2 regions of the uncultured Martelella sp. genome follow, and region 2 is predicted to be linked to the other one. Evidence: riboswitches for the same ligand, from Rfam matches in the RefSeq annotation. Region 2 holds a riboswitch; the other holds the start of a gene.
What was found. Region 2 has a riboswitch for S-adenosylmethionine ahead of metA (homoserine O-succinyltransferase). Riboswitches for the same ligand answer to the same signal wherever they lie in the genome.
Positions count from the first base shown of each region.

Region 1: another riboswitch for S-adenosylmethionine. It lies ahead of ACHZCU_RS04250 (O-succinylhomoserine sulfhydrylase); the one in region 2 lies ahead of metA (homoserine O-succinyltransferase).

Region 1 is NZ_CAXXFM010000001.1:864,379-873,823, forward strand. Features, by position in the region: gene ACHZCU_RS04240 (homospermidine synthase) at 1-232, shown strand, start outside; gene ACHZCU_RS04245 (2'-deoxycytidine 5'-triphosphate deaminase) at 486-1,574, opposite strand; SAM riboswitch at 1,644-1,721, shown strand; gene ACHZCU_RS04250 (O-succinylhomoserine sulfhydrylase) at 1,755-2,939, shown strand; gene apaG (Co2+/Mg2+ efflux protein ApaG) at 2,979-3,371, shown strand; gene ACHZCU_RS04260 (APC family permease) at 3,442-5,049, opposite strand; gene ACHZCU_RS04265 (FMN-binding glutamate synthase family protein) at 5,296-6,912, opposite strand; gene ACHZCU_RS04270 (YrhK family protein) at 7,024-7,797, opposite strand; gene ACHZCU_RS04275 (GntR family transcriptional regulator) at 7,901-8,626, opposite strand; gene ACHZCU_RS04280 (ABC transporter ATP-binding protein) at 8,869-9,445, shown strand, end outside.
Region 2 is NZ_CAXXFM010000001.1:2,666,961-2,676,405, forward strand. Features, by position in the region: gene ACHZCU_RS12480 (YdcF family protein) at 1-115, opposite strand, end outside; gene ACHZCU_RS12485 (aldose epimerase family protein) at 161-1,183, opposite strand; gene metA (homoserine O-succinyltransferase) at 1,251-2,183, opposite strand; SAM riboswitch at 2,251-2,328, opposite strand; gene ACHZCU_RS12495 (NUDIX domain-containing protein) at 2,396-2,842, opposite strand; gene ACHZCU_RS12500 (LysE family translocator) at 2,858-3,490, opposite strand; gene ACHZCU_RS12505 (copper ion binding protein) at 3,644-3,856, shown strand; gene ACHZCU_RS12510 (heavy metal translocating P-type ATPase) at 4,209-6,698, shown strand; gene ACHZCU_RS12515 (hypothetical protein) at 6,772-7,080, opposite strand; gene adhE (bifunctional acetaldehyde-CoA/alcohol dehydrogenase) at 7,114-9,445, shown strand, end outside.

The sequences.
Region 1 (9,445 bases), 1.8 Mb from region 2:
CTCCGCCGTTCTCGCCGGCATGGTCTGGGCGCTGGAAAACCCGGAAGCCGGTATCGTCGAAACAGACGAAATGGACTATCGCCGCTGCCTTGAAATCCAGTCTCCCTATCTCGGCCCCGTCGAGGGCCACTACACCGACTGGACTCCGCTCACCGACCGCCAGACCTTCTTCGAGGAACGCAAGGACGAGAAAGACCCCTGGCAGTTCAAGAACATTCTGGTTCAGTTCTGAGAACTGGTTCGCCAATCGCGATGCGTCATCCTCGGGCTCGACCCGAGGATCCAGGCTGTCTCCCAGACGGTCGGCGCTGGCGGTCGGTTCGCCGCAGCAAGACCTGCCAACTCTTCTCGCGACAAGCGTGGTTAGATCCTCGGGACAAGCCCGAGGATGACGCAGGTGGAGGGAATACGCGCTTGGGAAACACCGGAACTGTGCCGCAACGCCAGCCGCTCGACCGCCCGGTTCCCTTGCCCGAAGCCGCGTCTCACCCCACCCGAAAATGCTTGGAGAGCTTCAGCCCCTGCGCCTGATAATTCGAGCCCAGACCCGAACCGTAAAGCGCTGTCGGCGGGTCCATCATGTGCTCGTAGACCAGGCGGCCGACGATCTGGCCGTGTTCGAGGATGAAGGGCACCTCATGGCTTCTGACCTCCAGCACCGCGCGCGCGCCCTTGCCGCCGGCGCCGGCATGGCCGAAGCCCGGATCGAAGAAGCCGGCATAATGAACGCGGAATTCGCCGACCAGCGGATCGAACGGCGTCATCTCGGCGGCATAGAGCGGCGGCACGTGGACGGCCTCGCGCGAGACGAGAATATAGAATTCGTCCGGGTCGAGGATCAGCTCCCCCTTGCCGCGCCCCTCGATCGGCTCCCAGAAATCGAGAATATCGTAACCGGCCTTGCGGTCGACATCGATGACGCCGGTGTGGTGCTTGCCGCGATAGCCCACAAGCCCGTCACCCTCCAGATCGATCGAAAGCGCGATACCGCCATCGGAAATATTGGGCATGTCGCTGGCAACCAGCGTCTCGGCGCGGTGCAGCACCATCAGCGCGTCTTCGGCAAGCACCGCATGGCCGGAGCGGAAACGGATCTGCGAAAGCCGCGAGCCCTGCCGCACGATAACGGGAAAGGTCCGCGGTGAGATTTCGAGATAAAGCCGTCCCTCGTAACCTGCCGGGATGATATCGAATTCCTGTGCGAAATCGGTGATCACCCGGGTAAAGATATCGAGCCGTCCGGTCGAACTTTTCGGATTGGTCGAGGCCGACAGGTTTTCGGGCAGGCTCAGCGCCTCCATCAGTTCGACAATATAGACGCAGCCGGTTTCCAGCACCGCGCCTTGCGTCAGGTCAATCTCGTGCATGCTGAGCCGTTCAAGCTTGTCGCTCACCCGGTGCTGCGGGCCGGGCAGAAAACTGGCGCGCACCCGATAGGCTTTGGCGCCGAGCCTGAGATCGAGACTTGCGGGCTGAATCTGGTCATGATCGAGCGGACTGACAGTCGTCAGGTTGTTGTGTTCGAGTAATGCGGCAATGGCGTGATCGGCCAGTATTCCGGGCTTCTTTGACATGTTTTGCTCCTGTTGGCCGACAAAACCAATCTTTCAGAATTGACGCAAGCGCTTAGAGGGATTATGCCGCATTATCCCTGTGGTGATTTGGCCGGTCGGCTTGCAGCCACGTAAAACAACTCGCTAAAAGACCGGGTAACCGGTCCCTTCGCGACCGGTTTTTTTGTTTGGAGAAAGAAGATGAAGAAGTCCTTGCGTCCGCAAACCAAACTCGTTCATGCAGGCAGCCTGCGCTCGCAGTATGGCGAGATGTCGGAAGGCATCTTCATGACGCAGGGCTTTCTTTATGAAAACTCCGCCGCCGCCGAGGCACGCTTCAAGGGTGAGGACGACGGTTTCATCTACGCCCGTTACGGCAGCCCCACCAATGCCATGTTCGAGCAGCGCATGTGTGCGCTGGAAGGGGCGGAAGACGCCCGCGCCACTGCCTCTGGCATGGCCGCCGTCTCCGCCGCAATCCTGTGCCAGCTGAATGCCGGCGATCACATCGTTGCCGCCCGCGCGCTATTCGGTTCCTGCCGCTGGGTCGTGGAAACGCTTGCGCCGAAATACGGCATTGAATGCACGCTGGTCGACGGCCGTGATATCGCCGCCTGGGAAGCAGCCGTCAGGCCCAACACAAAACTGTTCTTCCTCGAAAGCCCGACCAACCCGACGCTTGAAGTTGTCGACATCAAGGCCGTCGCCGACCTTGCCCATCAGGCCGGTGCACGTCTCGTGGTCGACAATGTGTTTGCGACGGCGCTCTACCAGAAACCGCTCGAACTCGGCGCCGATGTCGTCATCTATTCGGCCACCAAGCATATCGACGGTCAGGGCCGCTGCCTTGGCGGCGTCATCCTGTCGTCGAAGGAATGGATCGAGGAGGAATTGCAGGACTATTTTCGCCATACCGGTCCGGCACTTTCACCCTTCAATGCCTGGCTGTTGATGAAGGGGCTGGAAACCTTCCCGCTGCGCGTGCGCCAGCAGACGGCAAGCGCTGCAAAGATCGCCGACTTCCTCGCCGATCAGAAACAGGTGGCCCGCGTAATCTATCCCGGCCGTGCAGACCACCCCCAGGCCGACATCATCAGCAAGCAGATGACGGCCGGTTCGACGCTGATCGCCTTTGAACTGAAGGGCGGCAAGGAAGCGGCCTTTGCGCTGCAGGATACGCTGGACATCGTCTCGATCTCCAACAATCTCGGCGATGCCAAGAGCCTGATCACCCATCCGGCGACCACGACGCACAAGAACCTCTCCGACGAGGCACGCGCCGAACTCGGCATTACCGGCGGCACCATCCGATTTTCCGCCGGTATCGAGGATACCGATGATCTGATAGACGATTTCGCCCAGGCACTTGCAAAACTGCCGGGATAAGCGTCAAGATTGCAGCTCGGGACCGATCGGAGGCGGCCATTGGAGAGCATAACGACGGATGAAGTCGAAGTCAGGGTGGAAACCCGTTTTCTCGACGAGCATTCCTCCCCTTCAGAGGACCAGTTCGTCTGGGCCTATGACATCGAGATCGTCAATCACGGTGCAATCGAGGTCCAGATCATCTCCCGCTACTGGACCATCACCAATGCCGACGGGGCTGTTGAAGTCGTCAACGGCCCCGGCGTCGCCGGCAAGCAGCCGGTGCTGGCGAGCGGCGAACGCTTTTCCTATCAATCTGCGGCCCCGCTCGACACGGCCTCGGGCATCATGGTCGGCCACTACGTGATGCGCACCGGCGATAACCGTCTGCTGAAGGTGGCAATCCCGCCGTTTTCTCTCGATTCGCCTTACGAAGATCGCCCGCATCACTGAGCGCGGAAATGAAAAACCGCCCCTCCTGCTGGAAAGAGCGGTTTTCCCGATTTCGCCGGTCGCGCAACGCTTACCCGCGTGACATGACATCCTCGACATCGTCGCCGTCATATTCCTGAAGCTCGATATCGCGCTGTTCCCTGCGGAACCGGTCGAAGACCTCCTGCGAAACCCGGCCGCGCACCGCCATCAGGAACACCAGGATCGACAGCAGGGCCGCCAGGATCGAATCGATCGGATGAGGGATGACCCCCAGACCGCCGCCATAGCCGCCGAGATAGGAGAGAACGGCGATCCCGGCCATATAGACGCCGAACCAGACCGCGCTCATCGGTTCGAGGTCCTCACGCCCGATCACTGCAAGTCTGAGGAAGAACAGCGCCGCGCCAACGGCCAGAAGCGCAATCAGCACCCAGATCGTGCTCCAGCCCGACCAGTAGATCATCAAGCTTGCAATCATGAAGGCAACAGCACCGATGAACCCGGCTGCCGGCACCACAAAGGGACGGTGCGCATTGGGCGCGAGATAGCGGAACGCGACCATCGAAACCGGGCCGGCAATGAAGGACAGAACCACAGCCGCACTGTTGAGCGCGAGAATTTCCTGGAACGGCAGGACGACCAGCATGAACAGCGCCACGACATAGTTGAGGATCAGCGCCCACAGCGGCACGCCATGGACATTCAGCCTCGCAAAAAGGCGCGGAAACACGCCATTGTTCGACATCGCGAGCGCCAGACGGGCGTTGGAGCCGACCGAGACGAGGCCGCTGCCGGCCGGCGAGATCACGGCCGCGACATTCAACATGCTCAGCAACCAGAGAACGCCGACCGATGTGGCAAGCGCGCCGAGCGGGCCCAGTTCGTGGCTGGCCTCGATCGTCTGCCAGCCATTGGCCAGAGACGCCGGGTCGATGGCGCCGACAAAGGCGACCTGCAGACCGATATAGATCGCAAGGCAGATGAGCACCGAGAAAATCAGCGCCAGAGGGATCACCCGTTGCGCATTTTTCACTTCACCGGCCAGATCGATGGCATGCCGGAACCCGATAAAGGCAAAGACAACCCCGCCGGTCGAAACCGCGGCAAAGATGCCCGGCACCCCGAACGGCGCAAAACCGCCCGCCGATGTGAAATTCGATGGTTCGAACCGTGCAGCAATGATGGCGACGATGAAGATCACCGGAACGACCAGCTTGAACCAGGTCATCGTCGTGTTGATGCGCGCAAACCAGGCAACACCGAAAACATTGACCACCGTCAGCACGGCGAGGAAGACGGCGGCGGCAAGATAGCCCGCCAGGGTCAGCCCGCCGGCGGCATTGGTCAGCCACGGCAGGTAGGACGAGGCATAGCCAAGCGAGGCCTTCACCTCGATCGGCGCGGTGGTGCAATAGCCCACCCATGCGCTCCACCCCATGGCCAACGCCAGAAGCCGCCCGTGGGAAAACTGCGGAATACGGGCGATGCCGCCCGCAATCGGAAAAAGTGTCGAGTTTTCCGCATAGGTCAGGGCGATCAGCAGCATCGCCACCGCCCCGATCAACCATGAAATAATCGAGGCCGGACCGGCCAGCTGGGCCGTGTCGAGTGGTGCAAACAACCATCCCGATCCCAGAACGCCGCCCACGGCGACAAAAGTCAGTCCAACCAGGCCAATATCGCGTCGCATTGCCATTTTGGTGCTCCCCCAGCGTAACGCGTTTTATCGAACGAAGCTGACCACCCCTGCTGGCTCACTACAGTGAATTTGCATTTCTGCAATTATGAGTATTCATGCGCACGTATTTTCGTGTCAACTTATTTACGCGTCGTTCCGTCAGATTCTGCTGTCGACGTGAACAGACACTTTGACCCGAAAGTCGAGAAATTCTCCGCTGTTATTGCGGAGAAAGAAGGGCGCTCGGGCTAAGCATTGCCCGGACTAGGCATTGCTCGCCCGAAGTTTGACCAGATCTTCGACCGGGCGGAAGCTGTCGGAACTTGCCGCACGCCACCAGTCGGCATAGATCGTGGAATCCGGATCGGACAGCAGCACGCCTTCAGCCAGGAAGGGATGCAGCTTGTCAAGCGGCACGGATTCGTGCGAGCCGACCCGGTGCATGATGTGGTGCGGCTGAAGGTCCTGCGGATGGGCATAGCCACAGGCCGCGACGATATCGGCCAGTGCTTCAAGCGTCTTCTTGTGAAAGCGAGCGGCGTGACGTCCCTGTTCCTCGGGCACAAGGGCGCGCTGGCGCCACTTGTCCTGGGTGGTCACCCCGGTGGGACAGGTTCCGGTGTGACAGCGCTGGGCCTGAATACAGCCGACAGACATCATGAAGGCGCGCGCGGCATTGCACCAGTCGGCGCCCAACGCCAGATTGTGCGCAAGCCCCATGCCGGAAAACACCTTGCCGCTGCCCGCCAGCCTGACATGCTGTTTCAGACCCGCGCCGACCAGCGCGTTGCGCATCAGAAGAAGCCCGTCCCAAAGCGGCATGCCCACCCAGTCGGCAAGTTCAAGCGGCGCTGCCCCCGTACCGCCTTCCGCACCGTCGACGACGATGAAATCCGGATAGATGCCGGTGGTCATCATCGCCTTGACCAGAGCGAAGGGTTCATGCGGCTGACCGACGCAGAATTTGATGCCGACGGGCTTGCCGCCGGAAAGCTCGCGCATCGACGCGGCAAATTCCAGCATCTGCGCGGGCGTGGAAAACGCCGAATGCCCGCGCGGCGACAGACAGTTCTCATAGACCGGAACACCGCGCACCTCGGCGATCTCGGGCGTGACCTTGGAGCCTAAAAGCATGCCGCCATGGCCGGGCTTGGCCCCCTGGCTGACCTTGATTTCGGTCATCTTGACCGCATCATTGGCCGCCTTGTCACGGAACTTTTCCGGATCGAAGTGGCCATCCTTGTCGCGTGCGCCGAAATAGCCCGAACCGATCTCCCACACGAGATCGCCGCCATATTCGAGATGGTGGCGGCTGAGACCGCCCTCGCCCGTATCCTGATAGAAACCACCGTCGCGGGCGCCGATATTCATCGCCTTGACGGCATTGGCGGAAAGCGCGCCGAAACTCATCGCCGAAATATTGAGGATCGAGGCCGAATAGGGTTTCGAGCTCTGCTCGTTGCCGACCATCACCCGCGGAGACAGATCGGGGTTCCGCTCCGGCACCATGGAGTGCGAGATCCAGTGATGCGGCTCCTCGTAGAAATCAAGTTCCGTCCCGAAGGGAATAGTATCGGCAAGCCCGTGCGAGCGGGTCTTGATCAATTCGCGCGCAGCATAGGAATAGGGCGTTCCGTGCGTATCGTCTTCCACCGCATAGGCGCGAATGAAGGGCCGAAGCGACAGCGCCAGCCAGCGCAGACGGCCTGCAGCAGGATAGTTCCGGGTGATCGTCCAGGATGACTGGAACCAGTCATAGGCCGCAACGGCAAGTGCGGGGATCGTGAACAGCAGTATCCAGAACCATCCGGCCGCAATCGCCACCACCGTAAAGAAAGCAGCCGCAATCGGCACGATGCACCGCAGAAGCATATCAACCATCGGGAACCTCTCCTTGTTGTCTTCCTGCGCTACCAGAATACGTGCAACCTGGCTAGCATACACAGCGCAACCTCAGGGAATAATGGATTTCTTTGCTACCGCAAGTAAGAACTAGTGTTCCCAGGGCTTTTTCCTGTGCGGCGCCAGCGGCTTGACCGGATATTTGCCAAACTGGGTCGGCTTGCCCAGAGCCTGCGCCACAATCCGGTAGGCACGACGATAGTTGAGAAGACCACCGACGAAAAACAGAACACTGCCGACGAGGTACTGCCAGGCGAGGAAGGCATCCAGTCTGGCCTCGTCGGCCGCGTTTGCGAGGTTCCACAGATAGGGGATCGAGGCGACGGCAAACAGGGTTGATCCGACCACGAAGGTCACCGCGGTCAGGTTCATCATCTGCAGGGTGACGAGGTCATCCGCCTGCACGATCTGGATGACGTTGATCACGGCGCCGATCACGAAAAGCACGCTGCCGATGATGAAACACCAGGCACCGGCGATGTACCAGCCGACATCGGAGAGAAAAAAGATACTGCCAGCCACGAACAGAAGCGTGCCGGAAACATAGGTCCACGCCGCCCAGAATTCCAGCCGGTCCCAGATGGTGGCCGAGTTCTTGCGCTCTCTGGCATAGGCGAACACTTCGATCAGGTCATGTCCGGTGACGAGCAGATAGAGAAGCGATCCGAAGAAAAAGATCCACGCCCCGAGATCGGCATAGGCCGAAAGCGAGGGGAAAAAACAGATACTGCCGAAAATGAAGACCGCACCGCCCAGCTGATAGGCCGCCGCATTGATGGTCTCCCATCTAAAGTTCTTTCTGACTGCCGGATCGTCAGCAACGAAGTCATGCATGCGCGGGCGGTTCACGAACATATGCGGCATTGGGGGTGCTACTCCTTCTGTCGCGGCGATCATGGCGTGCATAAAAGCGGTTGAAAAGCCCCGGCAATGCACAAATTCCGGGCGGGTGCCCTGCCGTCCTTGCCTAGATCGCCAGGGCCTCTTTCAACGTCAGGCCATCGCGCGGGCGCAGATCGAGATCGCTTTCCATCAGATCGAGATGATGCAGCATGGTCTGGGTCGCGCGTTCGCCATCACCGGCTTCCAGCGCGTTCAGAATATCCTCATGCTCGGAATGACCGCAGCTCGACACACCGGAGCGGCCGTAAAGCGCAATCACCAGCGAGGAGCGCACCACCAGTTCGTTCATGAACTTTTCCAGCACGGCATTGCCGGAAAGGGCGGCAATCATCAGGTGAAAATCACCGGAAGCCTTGATCTCAAGCCGTTTCGCCGCCACGCCGCGTTGCGCCTTGTGGTGGTTTTCATGCGCCAGATGCGTGCGGAACCGCGCGATATCGGCGGGCGTCATGTGCCCGATCGCCATCGTGATCAGGCTCGGCTCGATCAGCCGCCTCGCGGCAAACACCTGCCGCGCTTCTTCCGGCGTCGGATTGGATACACATGCCCCCCGGTTGCGCTCGGTCTGGACAACACCTTCGAAGGTCAGCATCTGCAATGCCGAGCGGGCAACCGTGCGGCTGACATTGAAAAGCGTGCCGACTTCGGCCTCCGGCAGGCGCGTTCCGGGTGCAAGCCTTCTGTCGACAATCGCATCCCGCAATGCGTCGCGAATACTGGCCGCCCTGTCTTCCTGCGACGCGTCCGGCGGAAGTTGCGGTGTCTCCGAGAGTTCGATCTGATGTTTCATAATCTGCCTTTTAGCGCCGCATTTTTTGTTTGCAAACAGTCGAACTGAACCTTTCTCCAGATTGCACACAATTTGACCTTCTCATTGCGTGCAAAGATTACTTTTTACGCATGCACCATCGCACGTCTGTTTACGCTGACGTCAAGGAATAAATTAATTCAGCAAAATCAATTCTCTAAATTTTATGCGTCAAACTGGCACGTTTGATGCTTCACAGTTTACCAGTGAAACGGGGACCTGTGATGACCAAAGCAGCCGCGATAGAGATTGCCTCTGTATCCAAAATCTACGGGCACACGACTGCAGTTGATGCCATTGACCTGAAAATTCCCGCCGGCACCTATTGCTGTCTGCTCGGCCCGTCCGGCTGCGGCAAGACGTCGACGCTGCGGATGATCGCCGGCCACGAGTCGATATCGAAAGGCGATGTCCTTCTCGGTGCCAAGAACGTCACCGGCCTGCCGCCGGCGCGCCGCGGCACGGCGATGATGTTTCAGTCATATGCGCTGTTCCCGCATCTCGATCTGATCGAAAACGTCGCCTTCAGCATGAAGATGAAGGGCGTCGCCAAGGCGGAACGCAATGAAAAGGCGCTCGACATGCTGAAGCTGATGCAGCTCGAGGCCTATGCCGAGCGCCGACCGGCACAGCTTTCGGGCGGCCAGCAGCAGCGCGTGGCGCTTGCCCGCGCCCTGATCACCGATCCGGAAGCCCTGCTGCTCGACGAGCCGCTTTCCGCGCTCGACCCGTTTTTGAAGGTGCAGATGCGCGCGGAGCTGAAAAAGCTGCAGACATCGCTCGGCATCACCTTCGTCCATG
Region 2 (9,445 bases):
CCGCCGCCGCGCCGCTTTGTGCAATGAGCAGGCAGAAAAGCGCCGCCACGACCGACAGGAAGGCAAAGGCCAGCGGCTGGAACACCAGCCAGAACAGCTTTGACAGAACGAACACTATGCTGCCTCCCGCCGCCAGCCAAAAGGCCGGGCCGTCGCGTCTTCAGCCCTTGTGGAAAACGTAATCCGTTTCCTGGCGCAAGGTCTTGCCGGGCCGCAGGATCGCATTGGGAAAGCCCTGCTGATTGACCGCATCCGGCCAGACCTGTGTTTCCAGGCAGAAGCCGGCGAACGGACCATAGGGAAAGCCGTTCAGCCCTTCCGGCGTTTCGTCGAGTTTCGAGGCGGTGTAAAGCTGAACCCCCGGCTCCGTGGTCAACACATCCATGGTGACATGCGAGGAGGGGGCATAGGCGCTGATGACGGGACGTTTTTCCGTGCGCTCGGGCGACAGACAGAAATTGTGATCGAACAGAACCTGCCGGCCATTTTCGTCCTCGCGCTTGAGCGGGTGTGGCTTGCGGAAGTCGAAGGGTGTGCTGGCAACGGACCTGATCTCGCCGGTCGGGATCTGCCGTTCGTCCGTCGGCAGATAATGATCAGCCATGATCATCATCGTGTGTTCGAGCGTATCCGTGCCGTTGCCGAGGTTGAAATAGGTGTGATTGCAGATATTGGCGACCGTCGGCTTGTCGGTCGTGGTTTCGTAGACGATCGAGAAAACGCCGCGTGGCTTGAGATGAAAATGGGCGCGGATGGTGGTGTTTCCCGGAAAGCCGCCGCGACCGTCCGGATCGACGATCTTCAGCGTCACCCGGTTTTCGGCAATCTCTTCGAATTCCCACATGCTGACGCCGATGCCGTCTCTGCCGCCATGCAGGTTGGTGATGCCGTTTTCGTTGCAGTCGACCTGATATTCCGTCCCGTCGATGGTAAAGCGGCCGTTTGCGATGCGGTTGGAGGAGCGCCCCGGCGTAGCCCCGAAATAGGGAGAGAAGGCCGGGTAGTGATCGAAATTCTCAAACCCCAGAACCAGGGAATGGTCATGGCCTTCAAGACGCAGGTCCTGAACCACCGCGCCCCAGTTGATGATCTTCGCGGTCAGCCCGCCACCTGAAATCGTGACACGGCTGACAGTCTTGCCGTCGCTGGTCTGGCCGAAGGTTTCCGGTTGTGGCGCGCTCATTGTTTTTATCCTCCACATTTAAAATGTTGCATTGCAGCGCGGATATTGCGCCGGAATGTCCGGACCTTCAAGCGCCCGCGCGCTCTTTGCCGATTTCTTCCAGAGAGTAGGGCGTGGTCTGGTAAACCTCGTTGATCCAGTTGCCGAACAGGAGATGGGCATGCGAGCGCCAGCGATTGAGCGGCGCCCGGTTCGGATCGTCTGCCGGGAAATAGTTGAACGGCAGCTCGATCGGCACATTGGTGTCGACATCGCGCCTGTATTCGTCACCGAGCGAACCGGAATCATATTCGATGTGATTGAACATGTAGAGCCGGTTGGCAAAGCTCTCATAAGCCAGACACGGCCCGACTTCATCGGAATGCATCAGGATTTCGATGCCCGGCACGTTTTCCAGATCGGCGCGGCGCACCTCCGTCCAGCGTGAAACAGGAAGCTGGAAATCATCGGAAAAACCGTTGAGATAGATCGACGCGGGCTTCAGATTGCGATGGCGGAATATGCCGAAGGCCTTCTTGTCGAGAAGCCGCTTCGGTACGCCGTGAAAATGCCATGCAGCGGCCATCGCGCCCCAGCAGATATTCATCGTCGAGTGGCAATTGGTGGTGGTCCAGTCGAGAATTTCCTTCATTTCGTCCCAATAGGTGACGTCCTCGAAGGGCAACGTCTCAACCGGCGCGCCGGTGATGATGAAACCGTCGAACTTGCGTTCTGCCACCTCGTCCCAGGTCTTGTAAAAGGACAGGAGATGCTCGATCGGCGTGTTCTTGGCCTTGTGGCCGCCGACGCGCACCAGCGAAAGCTCGATTTGCAGCGGGGAGGCGCCCAGAAGCCGCGCGAATTGCAGCTCGGTCTTGATCTTGTTCGGCATGAGGTTGAGCAGCCCGAAATGCAGCGGGCGGATATCCTGCCGTTCCGCAACCGTTTCCGTCTTGACCCGCACGCCTTCGGAAATCAGCGTCTCGAAGGCAGGCAGCGTATCTGGAATCTTGATAGGCATGTTCATTCCAATCCCGAACAAAAACCGGCCGCCTTCAACACGCTACCGGTCCGGATGGGGCAGGAATTTTCCGCTCGCATCGGCCCTTTAGCGAGTTGTTTTACGTGGCTGCAAGCCGGCCGGCCAAATCACCACAGGGAAAAGCTAGATAACGCCGCATTTGCCGGACGTCAATCTTGGCGCGAAAGACAATCTGTTGCCGGGCTGTCGCTTCAGGTGAAAAATGCTGTCAAGGCGGGCCACGAAAGCGGCATTTCCATGCCAAGTCCAATGTTTCCGGCCGCGTCTTTCCAATCAAGGAAAAACAGCCGGAAGCGGATAGGCCCGCCGCCGTCAGAGGCGTGTTCCTCTGTGTGAAACCAGTTCTCAGGCGCATCCTCCGGCATGGGAACAGTGAATATATGGCGCCGGTGGCACAGCAGCGCGCCGTTTTTTCTGAAGCTGTAGTCAATGTTGCCAAGCGCCGACCAGCCTTCATTCAGATGTAGTCCGGTCTCCTCGTGAAATTCCCGTTTTGCCGCCTCGATCGGGATTTCTGCATGCTCCAGCGTCCCGCCGGGAACCTGAAGCGGAGCCTCCGGAAAGTCCGGCTCATCGAAGACGAGCACCCTGCTGCCCCGTCGTGCGTAGATGAGCACTTTTTCTGCATCCGGTATCATCAGGCTTCCCAGTTTTCAGGACGTTGTCCGTTTCAGCGTGGCCGTTGCAAGCCCCATCGCAATCAGCGCACTGCCGCCCAGCCGGGGCAGGAACGCGGTGACCGTGGACGAACTTAGCTTTGTCCGCAACCGGTCTGCCATCAGGGCATAGGCCAGTGCATTGACGGCGGCCAGCCCGACAAATGTGACAACAAGCGTTGAAAACTGAGGGACAAGCGGCGCTTGCGGCACAATGAACTGCGGTACGAAAGCGATGAAGAAGGCAATCGATTTCGGATTCAGCGCCGTCACGGTCATGGAATGAAAGAAAATCTTGCGCGCGACAAGCGGGGCCGGCGTGGTGGATGCGATGTTTTCGCTGGACCCGGCGCTTTTGAAAAGCCTGATGCCGAGATAGACGAGATAGGCCGCGCCGATCCATTTCAGCACGATAAACAGTTTTGCCGACGTCAGAACCAGCGCGCCGAGGCCGGCAAGCGAAGCCGTCATGGCAATGAAATCGCCGAGCGCGACGCCGGCAACGGTGGCAAGTGCGACCCGCCGCCCCTGACTGAGCGCATAACTCAGCACCAAAAGAACAGTGGGGCCGGGAATGAGAAGGAGCGCTGTCGATGCCGTCACGAAGGCGAGCCAGAGATGAAAGTCCATGTTCTTCTCCTTTGAAATCCGTTGAATGCGCTCAGCAAAGACAGGTCCTTGCGCCTCTGACAAGCGGCACAGTCCTGGAAAATAAACAAAGGTCTTGACCTTCCAGCCACTGGAAGCCCCATTTTCGCGTCATCAACAGCAAGGAGCAAGATGATGGCTGAGAAAATCACGCTGAAAATCGAGGGCATGGGCTGCAGCAAATGCGTCGACAAGGTTGAAAAGGCGCTGGGTGATATCGACGGTATTTCCGAAATCGAAGTGAGCCTCGACAACAATGCCGCCTCGTTCGCCCTTGCTGCGCCCGCGACCCGCGAAAGCGCCGTCGAGGCGATTGAAGATGTCGGTTACGATGTCGCAGCTCGCTGACGAAGGTTGCTTCACTCTCATTCGTCAACTCGGGCCTGTCCCGGGCATCCAAGCACCTCTCGCCACGACAGGCGTTTCGGTTGGAACAGCGAAATAATGCAAGTCCGGTGCAAAGCGGAAGCTCCGCGTATGCGCAAACGTGGTTAGATCCTCGGCACGAGGCCGAGGATGACGTCCGTAGGATGGGCACGTGCGTCAGCAGTCTGAGGTGTCGGTTACGATGTCGCAGGGCAATCGGAGCGGTACCCTCTTTCCTCATGCGTCATCCAAACAAGCTCGGGTAGATGCAGGCGGGAAGCGCGCCGGCGCCGGCTGAATGGAACCCGGCGGGTTGAAGAAAAAGGAATGCGCAATGGAACAGACGGTTACAAAAAAGCCCGCAACGGCAGGGAAGGCGCAGCATCTTGTGCTGCCGGTTTCCGGCATGACCTGCGCTTCCTGCGTTTCAAGCGTCGAGCGGGTTGTCCGCAAGCTTGACGGTGTCGACACCGTCTCCGTCAATCTGGCGACGGAAACCGCCGATGTGGCGCTGGCCGATCGCAAGGCGAAAGCCAATGTCGTCGCCGCGATTGAAAAGGCGGGCTACGGCGTTCCGCTTGAAACCATCAAGATCGGCGTTGGCGGCATGACCTGTGCCTCCTGCGTTGCCAGTGTCGAGCGGGCGCTTTCACGCGTGCCGGGCGTTCTGGAGGCAAAGGTCAACCTGGCCACCGAGCAGGCGACCGTCGCGGTGGACAAGGCAACGACGCTTTCGACGGTGGAAGCGGCGATTGAAAAGGCCGGCTATGAGCCGCGCCGTCTGGGCGCGGAAACCGGTGCGGTGTCCACGCAGGAAGACGCGCGCGAGAAGGAGCGGGCGGCGCTGAAGCGCGACCTGCTGACGGCTTTCGTCTTCACCCTGCCGCTTTTCATTCTGGAAATGGGGTCGCACTTTATTCCGGCCTTCGGGTCTGCACTCACCTCGGCTGTCGGCGTCTATCCCCTGCATGTGTTTTACTTCGTGCTGGCAACGATCGTTCAGTTCGGCCCCGGCCGGCGGTTCTACCGGCACGGCATAGCGTCCTTCCGCCGGTTGTCGCCGGATATGAATGCGCTGGTGATGCTGGGCTCAACGGCGGCATGGGGCTATTCGACCTTCGCGACCTTCCTGCCGCAGATTTTCCCGGAAGGGGCCGCACAGGTCTATTTCGAAAGCTCCGCCGTTATCATCACCCTCATTCTGCTGGGCCGGTTTCTGGAAGCCAAGGCCAAGGGGCGCACATCGGCTGCCATCACCCATCTTCTCGGCCTGCAGCCGAAAACCGCTCGTGTCGAACGTGACGGCGAACAGGTCGATGTGCCGATTGAAGAGCTGAAGCTCGGCGATGTCGTCGTCGTCCGTCCGGGCGAAAAAGTCGCCGTCGATGGTGTTGTTGTTTCCGGCACATCCTATGTCGACGAATCGATGATCTCCGGCGAGCCGGTTCCCGTCGCCAAGTCTACCGATGATGCGGTGACCGGCGGCACGATCAACAAGACCGGCACATTCACGTTCAAGGCCAGCGCCATCGGCGCCGATACGGTTCTGGCGCGCATCGTCAAGATGGTCGAGAACGCGCAAGGGGCGAAACTGCCGGTGCAGGCGCTGGTGGACAAGGTCACGGCGTGGTTCGTGCCTGCGGTTCTGCTGGCCGCTGCCATCACCTTTGTCATCTGGATGGTGTTCGGTCCGTCGCCGGCGCTCTCCTTCGCGCTGGTCAATGCGGTTGCGGTGATGATCATCGCCTGCCCCTGCGCCATGGGGCTCGCCACGCCGACCTCGATCATGGTCGGAACCGGCAGGGCGGCCGAAATCGGGGTGCTGTTCAGAAACGGCGAGGCGCTGCAGACGCTGAAGGACACGAAGATCGTCGCCTTCGACAAGACCGGCACGCTGACGGAAGGACGCCCCGTCGTCACCGATGTTGTCACCGCCGATGGCTTTGAGAGAAACACGGTCCTTGGCCTTGCCGCCGCCGTCGAGCAGGGCTCCGAACATCCGCTTGCCGAAGCCGTTCTGACAACGGTGAAGGACGAGGGGCTGGACATTGCAAAAACGGCTGACTTTTCCGCCGTGCCCGGTTTTGGCGTATCGGCAACGGTCAATGGCAGCAAGGTGAACGTTGGCGCACGCCGTTTCATGGAGCGGGAAGGCGTCGACACGCAGGCGCTGGACGGCGATGCCGAGAGGCTTGCCGAAAATGCCCGGTCCCTGCTTTTCGTCGCGGTCGATGGCAAGGCTGCCGGTGTCATCGGCGTCGCCGATCCGGTCAAACCCTCGGCGAAGGCCGCGATCGCAGCGCTTCATGCCGCCGGGCTGAAAACGGCGATGATCTCCGGCGACAACCGGAAGACCGCAGAAAGCATTGCCCGTGAGGTGGGTATCGATACCGTGGTTGCCGATGTGCTGCCGGATGGAAAGGTCGAAGCGCTTGAAAAGCTGAAGGCCGGGCACGGCGCCATCGCCTTTGCCGGCGACGGCATCAATGATGCCCCGGCACTGGCCGCTGCCGATACCGGCATTGCCATCGGTACGGGCACCGATATTGCGATTGAAACCGCCGATGTCGTGTTGATGTCGGGCGAACTGTCCGGCGTTGTCAGCGCGATTTCGCTGTCGCGTGCGGTGATGCGCAATATCGCGCAGAACCTGTTCTGGGCCTTTGCCTATAATGCCGTGCTCATTCCGGTGGCGGCGGGTATTCTCTTTCCCGTCAACGGCACGCTGCTGTCGCCGATGCTGGCGGCGGGCGCCATGGGGCTTTCCAGTGTCTTCGTGCTGTCCAACGCGCTGCGCCTGAAACGCTTCAACCCCGCGCATTGACGCCTTTGAGACCGTCTCCGGCAAGAATCTGCCGAAGGCGGTTTCAATATTGCGGCCGTCATCGTATCCTTTGTCATGCCCCTTCGCCGGTGCCGGAAAGCCGCCCCGAAGAAGGCGGTGTTGTGGCGCTTTTGCACATCCGGCCATGCGCTTCCGCAAAAGCTTCGCTTCTTTGATCACGATCAATACAAAACGATTTAAACCGACCTAAACACACATCGTGGCGAGAACGGACGGCCCTTATCCGGACAGATTTCCCAAGCTTCTTGTGGCCAGTGGCCGGTAAAAACAAAAGAAGCATTTCAAGGATAAGGCGCGCCGGCAGGCCGAGCCCAAGATCGGCCGCCAATATTCGCCAGTTTTTAAGCAATTGCCGGGCCATTTTCCGGTTCGGCTAAAGCGCAGGAGTAGTCCCATGCCGGCCATCAGCACGACCGAACTTGACCAGCTTGTTGCCCGGACGAAGGCAGCGCAGCAGAAGTTTGCGACCTATACTCAGGAACAGGTCGACTTCATTTTCCGTTCCGCCGCACTTGCCGCGGCCGACGCCCGTATTCCCCTTGCCCGTATGGCGCATGAGGAAACCGGAATGGGCGTCATGGAAGACAAGGTTGTCAAAAACCACTTCGCCTCGGAATACATCTACAACAAATACAAGGACGACAAGACCTGCGGCATCCTCTCGGAGGAGCCGGAATACGGCATCTTCACCGTTGCCGAGCCTGTCGGTCTGATTTGCGCCATCGTCCCCACCACCAACCCGACCTCGACGGCCATCTTCAAGGCGCTGATCAGCCTGAAGACCCGCAACGGGGTGATCTTCTCGCCGCATCCACGCGCCAAGCGTTCGACCTGCGAGGCTGCCCGCGTTGTGCTGGAAGCCGCCGTCAAGGCCGGCGCGCCGAAGGACATCGTCAGCTGGATCGATGAACCCTCGGTCGAGCTTTCGAACGCGCTGATGCACCACCCGGACATCAACCTGATCCTCGCCACCGGCGGCCCCGGCATGGTCAAGGCGGCCTATTCGTCGGGCAAGCCCGCCATCGGCGTCGGCGCCGGCAACACGCCGGCCGTGATCGACGAATATGCCGATATCAAGCGTGCCGTTGCCTCGATCCTGATGTCGAAGACTTTCGACAACGGCGTCATCTGCGCATCGGAACAGTCGGTGATTGCCGTCGACAAGGTCTATAATGCCGTGCGCGAACGCTTCATTAGTCATGGCGGTTATGTGCTGTCGGGCAATGAGGCCGGTGCTGTCCGCAGCGTCATCATGAAGGAAAACGGCGGACTGAATGCAAGCATCGTCGGTCAGTCGGCTGAAAAGATCGCCGCCATGGCCGGCATCGAGGTGCCGCCGCGCACCAAGGTGCTGATTGCCGAAGTCGAAAGCACCGGCGAGGAAGAAATCTTCGCCCATGAAAAGCTGTCGCCGACGCTGGCCATGTACAAGGCGAAGAACTTCGATCACGCCAGCCGCATCGCATCGGAACTGGTGGCGCTCGGCGGTATCGGTCACACCTCGGTTCTCTACACCGATCAGGACCTGCAGCCCGAACGCGTCACCACCTTCGGCGAACGGATGAAGACGGCCCGCGTTCTCGTCAATACGCCCGCCTCGCAGGGCGGTATCGGCGACCTCTACAACTTCCGCCTGGCGCCGTCGCTGACGCTTGGCTGCGGTTCGTGGGGCGGTAACTCGATCTCGGAAAATGTCGGTCCGCAGCACCTCATCAACAAGAAAACGGTCGCCAAGAGGGCAGAAAACATGCTGTGGCACAAGCTTCCCCCGTCGATCTATTTCCGTCGCGGTTCGCTTCCCTTCGCGCTTGAAGAACTGAAGGGCCACAAGCGTTGCCTGATCGTCACCGACCGCTTCCTGTTCGAAAACGGCTATGTCAACGATACGGTCCGGGTGCTGAAGAACCTCGGCATGGAGGTCGAGACCTTCTTTGACGTTCAGGCCGACCCGACGCTGGCCGTTGTCCGCAAGGGCTGGGAACTGGCCCGTTCGTTCGAACCGGACATCATCCTGGCCCAGGGTGGCGGTTCGCCGATGGACGCAGCCAAGATCATGTGGGTGATGTATGAGCATCCGGAAGTCGAGTTTGCCGATCTGGCGCTGCGCTTCATGGATATCCGCAAGCGCATCTATCACTTCCCGAAACTCGGCGTGAAGGCCAAGTTCGTGGCCGTGCCCACCACTTCGGGCACCGGTTCGGAAGTCACCCCGTTTGCCGTCGTCACCGACGAGAAGACCGGCGTGAAGTATCCGATCGCCGACTACGAACTGACGCCGACCATGGCCATCGTCGATGCCGATCTGGTCATGAACATGCCGAAGTCGCTGACGGCCCATGGCGGTATCGATGCCGTGACCCACGCACTCGAGGCCTACGTCTCGATCATGGCGAACGAGTATTCGGACGGTCAGGCGCTGCAGGCCCTGAAGCTGCTGAAGGAATATCTGCCTTCGGCCTACAAGAACGGTGCTGCCGATCCGAAGGCCCGCGAGCAGGTTCACAATGCGGCAACGATTGCCGGCATGGCCTTTGCCAACGCCTTCCTCGGTGTCTGCCACTCGATGGCGCACAAGATCGGCGCGCAGTTCCATCTGCCGCACGGCCTGTCGAATGCCCTGCTTCTGGCCAATGTGGTCCGCTACAACGCGGTCGACAATCCGACCAAGCAGGCAACCTTCAGCCAGTATGACCGGCCGAAGGCGCTGTGCCGCTACGCCGAGATTG